Linked DNA regions of Metallumcola ferriviriculae. The protein of the gene in region 2 interacts with the protein of the main gene of each other region in a pairwise test. Links are inferred from orthologs where the notes say so. Each region holds a gene or a part of one and is shown on either strand. Other genes may lie near its edges.

Region 1 (7,379 bases), 1.6 Mb from region 2 along the record:
TTTGATAGCGCTGGAAAGTATCTACCACTTCCTGAAGCCCGGCATGGGCTTTGGCGTGCTTTTGAAACTGGGCATTATCAGCAATTACCTCGGGGTCACTGATTAACCGTCCCAGTTCTTCATATCTGTCTACTACTTGTTTTAGTTTCTCTAGCATGCTCCTTCACCTCTGACAGCATCTTCTAAAATACATTGATTTACATTTGGGGATTCTTCTTCTACTTCCGAATCGTCCTGCTTAAGAACCGCCTGAAGAGAATTAATCGCTACTGCGACTTGACTGTCATCAGGTTCCCGGGTGGTTAAGTTTTGCAGCCATAGACCCGGAGTGCTGACCATTTTAACCCAGCCTTTATCTTGATGCTTGCCGGTAAATTTAATAATCTCGTAGGCAATACCTGCCACCAACGGCATAAGCAGCACCCGAGATAAAATCCGCCAAATAATCTGGTCAAAAGCCAAGACAGAAAATACTACTATGGACATCACCATGACGATTAAAAGAAAGCTGGTGCCGCAGCGAGGATGAAGGGTGGAGTATTTCCGTGCATTTTCCACTGTCAGTTCCTCGCCCCGCTCAAAGGTGGAAATTACTTTGTGCTCCGCTCCATGGTACTGAAATACCCGTTGGATATCCTTGAGACGGGAGATTATTATAATATATAACAAAAAAACAGCTATACGAATAATACCTTCGAGAACGTTCTTCCAAATTTCGCCGCCGCTGGAGCCCAGCCAGTGGGCAGTCCATGTAGGCAGTACGACAAATAATCCGATAGCTAAACCAAAAGCCACAGCCATAGTAATGGCTATTTCCTTGGCGGATAGCTCTTCTTCCTCTTCCTCAGCCGCCTGATTTGCGGAAAAACTCAAGGCCTTAACACCGATTATTAACGCTTCTAGCAGTGCAAAAAATCCCCTCAAGAAAGGTTTCTTGAAAAAGGGCATTTTATCCAGCCATGAAACCAGCGGTTGTTCATCTACCACCACTTGCCCGGAAGGACGTCTCACTGCTACGGCTATACCATTTTTGCCGCGCATCATAACACCCTCGATAACCGCCTGACCCCCGTACTGAAATTTATTTGCCATGATACCTCTCCTCTAACCGAAACCATCAATTTAAATGGCATACGGAAAATTTTATTAACTAATTTCAAGTACAAGACATTAATCATTATATCAGAAATATACCTCAAGGAAAAAGAAAACACCTTAGTTCTAATTTGCCAAGGTGATTTCATTCTAAATAAGAAAAAAGCGAGACCCTTGCCCCGCTTTTACATACCGTATTTCTTTTTAAACCTCTCAACACGCCCGCCTTTGTCTACCAACCGCGAACGGTTACCGGTGTAAAAAGGATGGCAAGCTGAGCAAATTTCTACCCGGATGTCTTTTTCTGTGGACTTAGTTTCAATTTCATTACCGCAAGCACAATGGATAGTAGTTTTCTCATATTTGGGATGAATGCCCTCTTTCATTGCGGTTCACCTCTTTCCTAAATCATTCACTAAATTACACTTCTGTCATTATAGCATAGGGTCCTGTCCTTTGCAACCCTTTGGATTTTAGCATCTTAATCAGCAATAACTTGACAAAATGGTGTCAGGCACCATTTTGTCAAGTTATTGCTTTAGTATGGCTATACCGGCTTGGAATAGCTGCCAATGGTCACGCCGGGCAGTTCCTCCCGGAGAATTTCAATGGCCGTCAACATGCCCAGCGGTTCGCCATCCGGCTTAATCTTAGCAAACAGAACCCCAGGGTCGATATTAAGGTTGCGCAGCTGAATTATGGATAATTGGGTTTCCCTGGCCATACTAATCAGCGCTTCTAACTCCGGTTCGGTATCTGTGAAGCCGGGAAATGCGAGTAAATTTAATGAAGTAAGCACTCCGTCAGCCGCACCAAAGCTTAGGGATTCCTTTACATTGGCCAGTGAATAATTTTTCGGGCGGTAATATGCTTGATAACACTCCTCAACAGCAGAAATTAGGCTTACCCGCATGGAATCTAATCCGCTGCTGCAAAGTTTTTTGATGCCCTCGGTATAGCCCGCGTTGGTGTTGATATTGATAGTACCCCGGGAAGTTTCCTTTCTCACCTGCTCAATGGCTTTAGCTATTACCTCTGCTTGCAGTGAAGGTTCCCCTTCACAACCCTGACCGAAGCTGATAATCTCACCCCTGGAACCGGCAAGGTGATAAATCATTAACCGGGCCGCTTCATCGCTGGTAGGAACAAAGTCTATTCTCTCCTGGGGCGAGGGACAGCATTCGCTTTCCTGCAGTGAAATACAACCCAGACAACCGGCATTGCATACCGGCGATACGGGAATACCCGCTTCCCAACGGCGGTAGAAGATATTCTGGGCGGTAAAGCAGCCATAGTCCAATGCGCATTTGGCCAATTGTTGGATAATTCGGTTGTCTTTAAAGATTGCCGACAGCCGAGCTACTTTGCCGGGCAATGCTTCGGTATTAAAAAATTTGGGGTGCCACTTATGGTGTTCATCCGTCTGAGCCGCTGCCACATAAAATTGACCATCCATGACGCCCACAGCAGTATAACCCAGCAGCGGCGCGCTCTCATTTCCGCCGGTAAATCCCGGCAAAAGTAAACGGGTAAAACCCTGAGGAAGCAGTGCTCCCACCTGGTAAACCCGTTCTTGGTCGTCAAAGGGGCTGCTGTGCAGGGGTGCAAAATGACCCTGCTCGTCAATACCCACCGGCGTGCTGAACGGCACCAGCGTAAGAGTGGCACCTTCAGGCAGCGGTATCATTTCTTCAGGCAGCGGTTCGATAAAGCTCAAACCCGATCGCCCCACCATCCCCCAGGTGGGATGATCCCGCAGTTCACCTTGTTCATTGGCAAATAAAAGCCTGTACATATCATTCCTTCTCCTCTCCATCGAACAGCTTACGGGAGAAGTTCCAGCGGATTTACCGGACTGCCGTCGCGGTACACTTCTAGGTGTAGATGCGGGCCGGTGGCCCTGCCTGACGAACCCTGAAGGGCGATCGGCTGCCCCACTGTCACTCTGTCACCTTTTTCTACCAGATTCCCCCGGTTATGTGCATAAAGAGTACGATATTTGTGGTTGTGAGTAATAATTACCGTCTGACCGTAGACGCTGTTTAACCATCCCGAGAATGTAACCTTGCCAGCGGCAGCCGCAAGGATAGTATCAGAGTCTTTACCGCTTAGGTCTATACCGTGATGAAAGTCATTACCCCGCCGACCATAGGGCGAGGTAATGACACCAATTAAAGGCCAGGATAGAAAAAAATCGGTTGCGCCCCGGGACGATAGTGCCGGTACCACCTCATCCTGTAAGAAGGTAGGTATCGCCGGCATACTAGGAATACGCAGCCTCATACCCGCTTCCAGGGCATTCGGATTCTCAATTGCATTTTCAAAAGCCAGGTCTGACACGTTCACTTCAAACTTTTGAGCAATGGCCCAAAGAGTGTCCCCGTGCCCGACAACAACATGATCCTGCTGCATTACCGGCAGAAACAACTGCTGGCCGGGATAGATCTTATTGGGGTTATCGATATTATTCATGGCCGCCACTAATTCCCAGTCCATTTCATGCCTTTTGGCAATGGCGGTCAAGCTATCCCCTGGGGAAACCTGGTATTCAGTAACAAAATTATTTTCCTGTGGTTCGGTCACTGATTGGCCGGCAAAGGCTGCTTCCGTACCGGCTGTCAGTAATATGACAACAAGCAAAAATATCACTTTTCTACGCATGCTAAAGTTCCTCCTTATGGAAATATTTTCTGCACGCTTGATACAGCAATTATTTTTGCCGAACCACCTTTATTTTATACCGAAATTGCCCTCGCAAAGGAGGGCAATAACTATTTCTCGCTGATTAATGCCTTTTTTTACGGAAACAGCTGGGGCAGCACCCGTAAAAGGTCGGCATTTCTGCTGGTTTTCTTTAGAGCATCAATCAGCATTTCCGTCACTTCATGAGGCGCCTTATTATTGGTAGTATGCCTAAACTTCCAGGTGAGCTCCAGTTCCTCTTTATTTAACAGCAGCTCTTCCTTTCGGGTACCTGATCGTTTAACATCTATAGCCGGGAACACCCTTCTTTCCGCCAAGCGGCGGTCAAGTATAAGTTCCATATTACCGGTGCCTTTAAACTCCTCGAAAATGACATCATCCATGCGGCTGCCGGTCTCTACCAGGGCAGTAGCCAAGATAGTCAAGCTGCCCCCTTCTTCGATATTCCTGGCCGCACCAAAAAACCGTTTTGGCTTATGCAGCGCAGAGGGGTCCACCCCGCCTGACAATGTCCGCCCACTGGGGGGCACCACTAAGTTATGAGCCCGTGCCAGACGGGTAATGCTGTCCATCAGGATGATGACATCTTTCTTGTGCTCAACCAGGCGCTTAGCGCGCTCCAGCACCATGTCCGCCACCTTAACATGATTTTCCGGCGGTTCATCAAAGGTCGAACTGACTACCTCGCCAGCCACCGAACGCTGCATATCCGTAACCTCTTCCGGGCGCTCATCAATCAACAGCACCAATAACTCTGTATCCGGTGAATTGGCGGTAATGCTGTTTGCAATCCTTTTCAACAGTGTGGTTTTTCCCGCCTTGGGCGGAGATACAATTAGTCCCCTTTGCCCTTTGCCCAAGGGAGCAATTAAATCAATAATGCGGGTAGCTATTCCTGTTTTTTCCGTTTCCAGAGTCAGCCGCTCCAAGGGATAAATGGGCGTCAGCCCATCAAAATGCAATCTCTCCTGAGACAATTCCGGGTCCAGATTATTGACAGTTTCCACCCTGAGCAGAGCAAAATAGCGTTCCATATCCTTGGGCGGACGCACCTGGCCTGCTACCAAATCCCCGGTACGCAGGTCAAAACGTCTTATCTGAGACGGGGATACATAAATATCATCATTGCTGGGCAGGTATGCGAACGGACGTAAAAAACCATATCCATCCGGAAGTATCTCCAGTACCCCCTGAGCAAATAGATGCCCATCCTTTTCAGTCTTGGCTTTAAGGATTTCAAAAATCAGTTCTTTTTTACGCAGCTTAGAGTATCCGGAAACCTCAAGCCCGCGGGCCACTTTTAAAAGCTCCGCCATGGTCTTACCTTCAAGATCGGAAATATTCATTTTTTCACCTCTGCACTTCTTTACTTTTTTGGATTATCTAAATGGATTTATAATTGAATGCCGGACTTAAATGAAGGGTAGACAAAGAGGGACCTTCTTCAAATGAAGAAGGTTGTCTGTCCAGTCTAAGTATTAGTATACCACTATTGGCAGATTCTAGTCAATTTAACAAACAATAAGTGACAAAATGGTGTCAGGCACCATTTTGTCACTTATTTGCATTTATCTCTACTACACCTTACTAATATTTCGAATTATGTGCATCACACAAGTCTGCACATAATTATTACTATACCTTAAGATCTTCCCAGAAGGGCTTTTTGTCCAAACGATGATGTGCTTCTACAAAGCGTATGGTACCTGTAGTGCCACGCATTACTAAAGTATGAGAGGTTGCCCGGTCGGCATAATACCGTACCCCCTGCAGTAGACTACCATCGGTTATTCCGGTAGCGACAAAGATGACATCATCACCTAAGGCCAGTTCATCCATGCCGAGAAGTTTATCTACGGGTACGATACCCATCTCTTCTGCCCGTTCCTTTTCTCCAGCTTCCATTGGGACCAAACGCCCCTGCATTTCTCCCCCGAGACAACGCAGCGCGGCAGCCGCCAGCACTCCTTCGGGAGCACCGCCAATGCCCATCATGATATCTACGCCGGATTCCGGAAAGGCAGTAGCCACAGCCGGGGATACATCACCGTCTGTAATCAACCTGATACGCGCTCCGGCCTTGCGGCACGCTTCGATAATTTTACTATGACGAGAACGGTCCAAGATTACCACAGTTAGGTCGCCTACTTCTTTGCCCAAAGCATTAGCTACAGCCTTTAGGTTTTCTTCCACCGGTGCATCCAGATTAATGGTTCCTTTAGCCCGTGGGCCAACAGCTATTTTATCCATATACATATCAGGCGCGTGCAGTAAATTGCCCTTAGGCGCCACAGCCAATACCGCGATTGCGCCAGTAAGACCTTTTGCGACAATATTAGTTCCTTCCAACGGGTCAACCGCCACATCCACCTGGGGCGCCGTACCCTGTCCAACTTTTTCGCCAATGTAAAGCATTGGGGCCTCATCCATTTCCCCTTCGCCGATTACTATGGTCCCATCGATGCTGACAGTATCGAAAACCGCTCGCATGGCGCGAACCGCCGCATCATCCGCTGCTTCTTTGTCTCCTCTGCCCATCCACCGTCCGGCAGCAAGTGCTGCCAATTCGGTCACTCGGGCAAACTCAAGTGCTAATTCTCTTTCCATGATATCTCTCCCTTTTTTTAAATAACTTGACAAAATGGTGCCTGGCACCATTTTGTCAAGTTATTTGTTTTTGACGGTTTCCCAGTCTGCAAGAAATCGTTCTATACCCGCATCTGTGAGCGGGTGTTTGGTCATTTGCTGAATTACCTTATACGGTATGGTAGCAATGTGGGCTCCAGCCAATGCGGCCTGGGTAACATGGAGCGGATGGCGAATACTCGCAGCTATTATCTCTGTTTCCAAGGCGTGGATATCAAATACTGCGGCAATCTCACCAATAATTGCCGTCCCATCATGCCCAATATCATCAAGCCGGCCAACAAACGGGCTGACATATGCAGCTCCCGCGCGAGCAGCAAGCAGGGCTTGGTTGGTAGAAAAAACCAGCGTCACATTGGTCCTAATCCCCTTGTCATTAAGGCGGTAGACTGCTGCTAAACCTTCCTGGGTCATGGGTATTTTAATCACTACATTGGGATGGATCTTGGCCAGTTCCTCTGCTTCGGAAATCATACCTGCCGCATCTAGACTAATTACCTCGGCACTGATAGGCCCATCAACTATTTCCGTAATCTCCTGAACCACCTGCCGGAAATTACGACCCTCTTTAGCAATTAGTGACGGGTTGGTGGTGACACCACTGACTATTCCCGTGGCACTAATTTCCCGGATATGCTGTACATTAGCACTGTCAATAAAAATACGCATCTTTTGCCCTCCTGTGTAAACATTTGATTTTTACAGAGACGCAATTATTATTCCTAATTCGTGCCAAATTCATTAAATCCTGCTATTATTGCCAAAAGGAGGTGGCGCCGGACCTAGAGTTGAAAACGGCAGTGGTGTCTATCACCACTGCCGCTATACTTTTTAGTTATCCTTGTTTTAAGGTTTCTGGAACTTCTCTGTATTCTCGTTCAGTTCCTCGATGGAATCGATAGTCACATATTTAGGTACAACAAGACCGATACGGG
Region 2 (7,259 bases):
TTAATTTAACACCCGCCTGTTTTTCTTTAAGCGCATCCTTTAAAAGCATTCCGGCACCAATTAAGGTCGTCATATGGGCATCATGGCCGCAAGCGTGCATTTGCCCATCATGCACGGAAGAAAAAGCAAAACCGGTTTCCTCCTGAATGGGCAGTGCATCCATGTCGGCCCGAAGTGCAACTATGGGACTACCGTTACCAATGCTAACTTCCAATCCTGTACCGGCGATAGCTGTACGGACCTTAGAAAATCCTTCGTTAACCAATATTTGCGATAGTAATTCCGCTGTCTTGAACTCTTCAAAGGCTAATTCAGGAATTTTGTGCAATTGTTCATAAATTTGAATTAACTTAGGATAAAGCGCTTGTGCCTTTAATAAAATGTGGTTACTGCTCATAAAAACGCTCCTTTATTGAAGTCTAATTTACTTCTTTATAGCGCTATACTCGTGGGTTTTTCGATGGTGTATAGCCGCTAGACGTCACTTTTATTTATTATGGACTGAGCACTGAAGCTCATATTCCTCCAATGAAGTAATAGATGGGTTGTTACCACATACTGGGCATTTATCTTCTCTAGATATTTCGACTTCTCTAAATTGGCTTTCTAAGGCATTGAAAAGAAGCATTCTGCCAATCAGGTTATCCCCTACGCCAAGTAAGTATTTTACCGCTTCGGTTGCCTGAAGTACGCCCATTACTCCGGCAATTGCTCCCAACACACCAGCCTCCTGACACGAAGGTACGCTTCCGGGCGGCGGCGGCGAAGGGAATACGCATCGGTAGCATGGACCTGCATTAGGCTCAATAGTCATAATCATACCATCCCAGCGTAATATTCCTGCTTCCACCAAGGGCTTGCCCCGCATAATACAAGCATCATTTAGTAAGTACCTAGCAGCAAAATTATCTACTCCGTCTACGATTAAATCATAGTCATCTATTAGTTCGGAAATATTTTCCTTATCCAGTTTTTTAAAGTGTGGTATCACATGTACATCAGGATTTAATCTGTTTAATGTTTCTTTCGCAGATTCTACTTTAGCCTTGCCCACGTCTTCAGTTCCATGCAGCACCTGCCGCTGCAGGTTGGACAGTTCGACAATATCATAGTCAATAATCCCCAAAGTGCCAACACCGGCGGCAGCTAGATAAAGACTGGCTGGTGAGCCTAACCCCCCTGCGCCTACCACCAACACTTTTGAATTTAGCAACTTCTTCTGTCCTTTACCACCAATTTCTTTAAGAATAATATGTCTAGAATAGCGTTTTATCTGCTCGTCAGTAAAGTCCAACATTTTCCCCCCTGTTCCATCTTTCTAATCCAATATTATTAGTTGATTATTAGTTTGTCAATAAATGATATGTTTAGCCATAAATGGGTCACTATCCCAAAAACAAAAAAGCTGCTAGCCGGGTTCGAATTAAACTTTTAAAAGCTTTAATAATTCCTGCCTCAAGGCTACTATGCCTTGGCCGGTGGTACATGAACACAGAAAAGAATTCTCCCCTGCAAGGGATTGAATTCTTTGCACGCCTACATTAGCTTTTAAGGTGTCGATTTTGTTTACAACAGATATATACTTACCTTTTGTTTCTAATTCCATCAAACTGCGATCGATATCGGCAATCGGGTGGTCGGTATAATACTCGGCATCATAAATATGTATTAAACAATCACAATCTTGAATTGCTTCTATTGTCATAGCCATGTATTGCCGCAACTGTTTCTTTGGATGAACTTCGTCAGTTAACGCAGTAGTATCCACCAACTGCAATTTAGTCAGTTTAGACAATTCAATGTTGATGTCATAAAGCCCCTGTGTATGATACTCAGCAGCATTGACCAATTTTTGTTTGGCTATAGCGAAGTTAAATCTATATGTTTGGTTTTTATTAGGATAATTGTGCCAAGTAATTGGCAATGTGTTAATACCTAAAAATCTGGTTAAAGTTAAGGCTAAAAGACTTTTCCCTACATTGGTTCTCCCAGCAAGTAAAATTTTCTTAGCTGTCATTTTTCACAGCCTCCCTTAGGTCTTCCGGAGTAATTCTCATTAGCTCCTTTCTGCCTAAATTATGGTGATTTACCAACCTAACTGCCTGACGCCGAATTGCCTTTTCAATAATGTTTCGTACCAACCGGGCATTCCCACTATGCTCATGACCATAAATTAGTTTATTGTTGACTAATTTTCGTAGTTCAACTTTCGCGCCGGGAGTTAAACTGTATTCTCTTTTTTCCAACATTAAATCGCTGATGCCAAGTAACTCATCAACAGTATAGTCTGGAAAGTCTATATGTATTGGGAACCGTGAACGCAGGCCGGGGTTAGTAAGTAAAAACCAATCCATCTCGTCTCTATAACCTGCCAAAATTAAAATAAAGTCATCTTTATGGTCCTCCATCGCCTTGACCAACACATCAATTGCTTCTTTACCAAAATCTTTTTCCCCGCCCCTAGCTAACGAGTATGCTTCATCGATAAACAATATCCCTCCCAGGGCTTTCTTAACCTGTTCTTTGGTCCTTTGTGCGGTGTGTCCAATGTATTCACCTACCAAATCAGCTCGTTCTACTTCTATCGAGTGCCCTTTAGGAAGAACATTCATTTCCTTAAATAATTGACCGATAATGCGAGCTACTGTAGTTTTACCAGTACCGGGGTTGCCGCGAAAAATCATGTGCATCACTAGGGGTTCAGTGCGCAGGTGCATTTGCTGCCTTTGCTGCTGAATATCGATAAACGCTCTTAATTCCTTTACTAAGTGTTTTACTGCCTCTAAACCTACCAGTTGGTTTAGTTCAGCGAGCACATCTTCCACACTGCTCTCTTGTACTTGCCCTTTATTAACTCCGTTGGTCTTTCGGGACGCAGAGCTATCGTTGCCGCCGGTATCGGCCTTGCCATTACCTGATTTTAACATGCGCAGGGCCTTAGCCGGGCTAATTTCACCCTGCTCCACTAAGCTAGAAATCTTTCCCTTCTCAGATAGATTGCCTCTATATTTATTCTTGGATCCTCCACCATTTCCGTAGCGCAGTTTTATATCCACAGCAGCTCACCTCATTTGTACTACTTAATTATACGCATGCATGGCAATATTTTGCGTAAAATCGAATAAGGTAACGCCATAATAATTTCTTGTTGCAAGGTTTCTTTCAACCTATCGCCCCACAGATACGCCGGGCAAATAAAATAACGAGGCTTTCTGCCCCGTTATAAATGCTGCCAACTGCAAAACATCTTCTCGAAGAGATCAACAAAATAATAGAGCATCAATCCCAATAGACCCATTGCCATAATGCCGGCAAACATGGCGCTATATTCCGCTCGATACATTGCTGAAAGAATGAAGTAGCCTAGTCCGCTGGAACCAGCCACGGTTTCTGCGAGAAACAGCACGGCAACCGCAGTACCCAAACTAATTCTTAAAGCAGTTATCATTTCTGGCAAGCAGGCGGGTACAATAACATGACGATATACCTGCCACCCTTTAGCCCCTAGTGATCGGGCAGAATATACTGATGCTTGAGGGACTCCCTTGGCTGCATCCCTAGTGGAAACTAAAATCTGAAATGATACTATTAGTGTAATAATAAAGATTTTCGAAACATTACCAATGCCCAACAGAATCATAATCAAAGGAAAAAAAACTATTTTTGGTATTGGATACACCATATAAACAGCCGGAGCCACAAAACGGTCAATTTTAGGGTTACGGCCCAGCAGCAGTCCAAGAGGAATTGCAGCTAGCATAGCCAAAAACAAACTTATTACTACTCGGTAGGTGCTTACAACGAAATGATGTATCATTTCACCACGAAATTCCAGGGCAAATGCTATAATAGCATTTATCGGCTCAGGAAAGACCGGACTATCGACTAGCATAGCCGCAATCTGCCAAACAGTCAGCAATCCTGCCAGGGACAAGACATACTGCCACCATCGTACTTTATGCTGACTCATGTTGACCGTCCTCCAGTAGTTTCCTGACCTTACTGCACTGTTGATAAAATTGCTTGGTAGCACGAAATTCTTTTGCACCCATGCCCGAATTTTCTACAATGGTGGTAATCCTTCCCGGTCCCGGAGTAAAGATGGCAATCTTTTGCCCTAGAAAAACTGCTTCTTCAATGCTATGGGTAACAAAAACCAAAGTCATTTTGTTTTCCAACCAAATATCAAGAACCATTTCCTGTAAACTTTCCCTGGTTAATGCATCCAGTGCAGAAAATGGCTCGTCCATCAACAGCAGCATCGGTTCCAATGCCAGTGCTCTGGCTACTGCTACCCGCTGCTGCTGACCTCCACTGAGCTGGTTTGGATATTTATCCTGATAGTCTGCCAATCCCAAAACATTTAACAGCTGGCTGACTTTTTGTTTCTGTTTGGCATGATCCAGCTTTCGTAATTTGAGACCAAGGATTACATTATCCCATACTGTTTTCCACGGAAATAGGCCATAGTTCTGAATAATAAGAGCCACATCTTGTCGCGGTCCGGCAACATTTTCATCTGCCACTAAAATTTTCCCTCTTTGGGGAAAAACCAATCCTGCTATAAGAAAAAGAAGGGAGCTCTTGCCGCATCCCGATGGCCCGATTAATGCCATAGATTCGCCTGATTTAACGTCCATACTAATATTAGCCAATGCTTGATGATGCTGATGCCCCCCATAAGAAAGGGAAACATTATCTACAGCTATCAATCACATCATTCCTTTACAAAGGAGTTGTCTATCAATTGTTCATAGGAAATTCCACCAGGTATCAAATTTTTTGCTTTTGCCCAGTTCAATAGTCGGTCAACATCCGCCTGCGCCGGTACTTGTGCAGGCGAGAATTTTGGTGCCTGGTAACTATTCTGAATGTCTTGTGGTACTCTAGCCTTTTCAATAAACAATTGGCGATAACTATCAGGGTTAGCGTTGAAAATCTCCACCGCCTGATCATATGCATCAATCATCTTTGTCACCGCGCCAGCGTTTTCTTGTACTGTATCCTTTGTAAACAGCACGACCACCTGACTAATATTATCATTTATTTTAGTGTCATCTAAAATCACATGAGCACCTTTAGCTTCAGCAAGGGATGCTAATGGGTCGGGCAATACTGCCGCATCAATTTTATCAGCCAGCAGTAGCTGCAAACGCTCAGGTATGCGAGGGATAGACACTTTATCAACTTTTTCTTTGTTAATACTCCCTACTTCGATCAGTTGGTCCAAGACATATTCAATAATTGTGTTCTCAGAAATGGCCACAGAGAGACTATCTACCTTCGCCAGGCTGTCTAATCCTGAATTTGGACTGGTTAAGAGAGCAAACCTTCCCTCCTGGGGAATAGTACCTAAGGTAAGAGAAATAATAGATACATCCACTTCACTTTTCTCCAACAAGGCTGCAGCGAGAATGTCAGCTACTTCACCGTCTATCTCTCCGGCTTGAAGTGCCATATCCCTATCCCTGGCACTATTAAAGGAAACTAATTCGACATCTACACCATTTTCAACGAAAATGTTCTCCGCTTCAGCTACAAACAACGGTAAACTATCTTCAATGGGTAACACTCCAATACGTAAAGGCTGCTCTTCATTAGCTCCGCCGCTGCCACAGCCGGTTGTTAAAATCAGGGAAACTATCAACAATAAAAAAAACTTTTTCATTACAATCCCTCCAGTACGTGGTATAACCCGATAAGTTTTCGCCATCCATCATTGAATTCCTGCAAAAAGAGAAAAACTCCCGCTATAATACCGGGAGTTTTATTGATCTATTTTGCTTCTACTCGTTCATCAAACTTACAGGCTTGTATGGAACAATAGTAGAAATTGCGTGCTTATAAACCATCTGTTGTTTTCCGTCGACATCCAAAACAACAGTAAAGTTATCAAACCCCTTGACATTACCCTTGATTTGAAAACCATTGACCAAAAATACAGTTACAGAAATGTTTTCTTTCCGCACTTGATTAAGAAAAGTGTCCTGCAAGTTAATCTGGGTTTTACTCATCTTGAACAGCCCTCCAAATTTTTCTTGTTAACCTATTCTACAACCTTTTACAGAGTCCTGCAAATATATTCCGTTATTTTACAGATGATATCATCCTCAGCCATGTGGGAAACGTCTATCCAAACAATTCTCTCATCCCGACGAAACCATGTTAATTGCCTTTTAGCAAATCTTCTGGTATCTCGCTTAAGTACACGAATAGCTTCATCCCAACTTAAATCCCCGACACAGAAAGCAGCCATCTGCTTATAACCAAGCCCTTGCATGGCAGGAAGATTCCGTGGATATCCTTGGTTTAATAACATTCTAACCTCATCCAAAAGGCCCGCTTCAATCATTTTATCGACCCGTTTGTTAATACGTTGGTATAATAGCTGCCGGTCCATGGTCAATCCTACCATTGCAAGATTGTAAAGAGATATTTTTTTCTTGTAATAGTTATCAGAAATTCGTTCCCCTCTACTATAATAGTATTCTAAGGCCCTAATTATTCTTTTTTCATCATTAGGATGAATTTTTTCTCCGGCCTGAGGGTCAACCTCCCTAAGTTCTTGGTGGATTTTGTCCAACCCTTCAATCTTAATCTTGGTCCTGATTTTATTTCGGATATTTTTGTCACCGGGCTCCTTGCCGAAGTGATAAGGGTCAATAACACTTTGAACGTACAGTCCAGTACCTCCCACTAATATTGGCAACTCGTTTCGGCTGTTAACTTCCCTGATTAGAGTGCGCGCGTCTTGTTGATAACGGGCGACGCTATAATCTTCGTCAGGCGATACCACGTTAATCAAATGATGAGGTATTAGTCTGCCGCCTGTGGCAATCATTTCATCGGCGGAAATTTTTGCCGTACCTATATCCATCTGACGATAGACCTGCATAGAATCAGCAGAAACAATTTCCCCATTCAGGCGGTCAGCAACCTCTACTGCCACGGCAGATTTACCCACTGCAGTAGGCCCTACAATTGCGGCTAGTGGTAATCTCATCAAAAATCTACTCCTGACGTAAAAATAACTTTTTTAAATCCGCTATACTAAGCTTGATGACTATGGGTCTGCCGTGAGGACACGATAATGGGTATGAAGTCTTGGCTAACTGTCTAATCAAAATTTCCATTTCAGCCTTATCAAGGTACTGTCCTTCTTTGATAGCCCCTTTACAGCTTAATTGGAGCAGCAATTCTTTTTCTAAATCCTGTTGGTTTACTTTAGTCCCTGAAGCTAGAAGCTGTACTATATCTTG

What was found.
Region 1: the proteins of hfq (region 2) and rho interact in binary tests that used the Escherichia coli proteins (3 or more experiments, as listed by UniProt). The link is inferred for Metallumcola ferriviriculae from one-to-one orthologs.

Annotation. Positions count from the first base shown.
Region 1 is NZ_CP121694.1:581,439-588,817, reverse strand. The notes cover bases 3,020-5,998. They hold rho (transcription termination factor Rho), read right to left. Parts: upstream 5,145-5,998; coding sequence 3,894-5,144; downstream 3,020-3,893. Other genes in these bases: glpX (class II fructose-bisphosphatase), read right to left, coding at 5,434-5,998; MFMK1_RS03020 (LysM peptidoglycan-binding domain-containing M23 family metallopeptidase), read right to left, coding at 3,020-3,756. Outside these bases: prfA (peptide chain release factor 1), read right to left, coding at 1-157; MFMK1_RS03035 (DUF1385 domain-containing protein), read right to left, coding at 151-1,092; rpmE (50S ribosomal protein L31), read right to left, coding at 1,281-1,481; MFMK1_RS03025 (radical SAM family protein), read right to left, coding at 1,643-2,890; more of MFMK1_RS03020, read right to left, coding at 2,920-3,019; more of glpX, read right to left, coding at 5,999-6,405; fsa (fructose-6-phosphate aldolase), read right to left, coding at 6,466-7,113; MFMK1_RS03000 (glycine betaine ABC transporter substrate-binding protein), read right to left, coding at 7,291-7,379. UniProt on the Escherichia coli protein: Facilitates transcription termination by a mechanism that involves Rho binding to the nascent RNA, activation of Rho's RNA-dependent ATPase activity, and release of the mRNA from the DNA template.
Region 2 is NZ_CP121694.1:2,226,462-2,233,720, reverse strand. Bases 4,401-7,259 are described here. They hold hfq (RNA chaperone Hfq), read right to left. Parts: upstream 6,015-7,259; coding sequence 5,787-6,014; downstream 4,401-5,786. Other genes in these bases: mutL (DNA mismatch repair endonuclease MutL), read right to left, coding at 7,011-7,259; miaA (tRNA (adenosine(37)-N6)-dimethylallyltransferase MiaA), read right to left, coding at 6,062-7,003; MFMK1_RS11135 (ABC transporter substrate-binding protein), read right to left, coding at 4,718-5,668; MFMK1_RS11140 (ABC transporter ATP-binding protein), read right to left, coding at 4,401-4,712. Also shown: MFMK1_RS11165 (M20 metallopeptidase family protein), read right to left, coding at 1-397; MFMK1_RS11160 (HesA/MoeB/ThiF family protein), read right to left, coding at 488-1,297; MFMK1_RS11155 (GTPase), read right to left, coding at 1,424-2,017; MFMK1_RS11150 (AAA family ATPase), read right to left, coding at 2,007-2,927; MFMK1_RS11145 (ABC transporter permease), read right to left, coding at 3,221-3,970; more of MFMK1_RS11140, read right to left, coding at 3,957-4,400. UniProt on the Escherichia coli protein: RNA chaperone that binds small regulatory RNA (sRNAs) and mRNAs to facilitate mRNA translational regulation in response to envelope stress, environmental stress and changes in metabolite concentrations.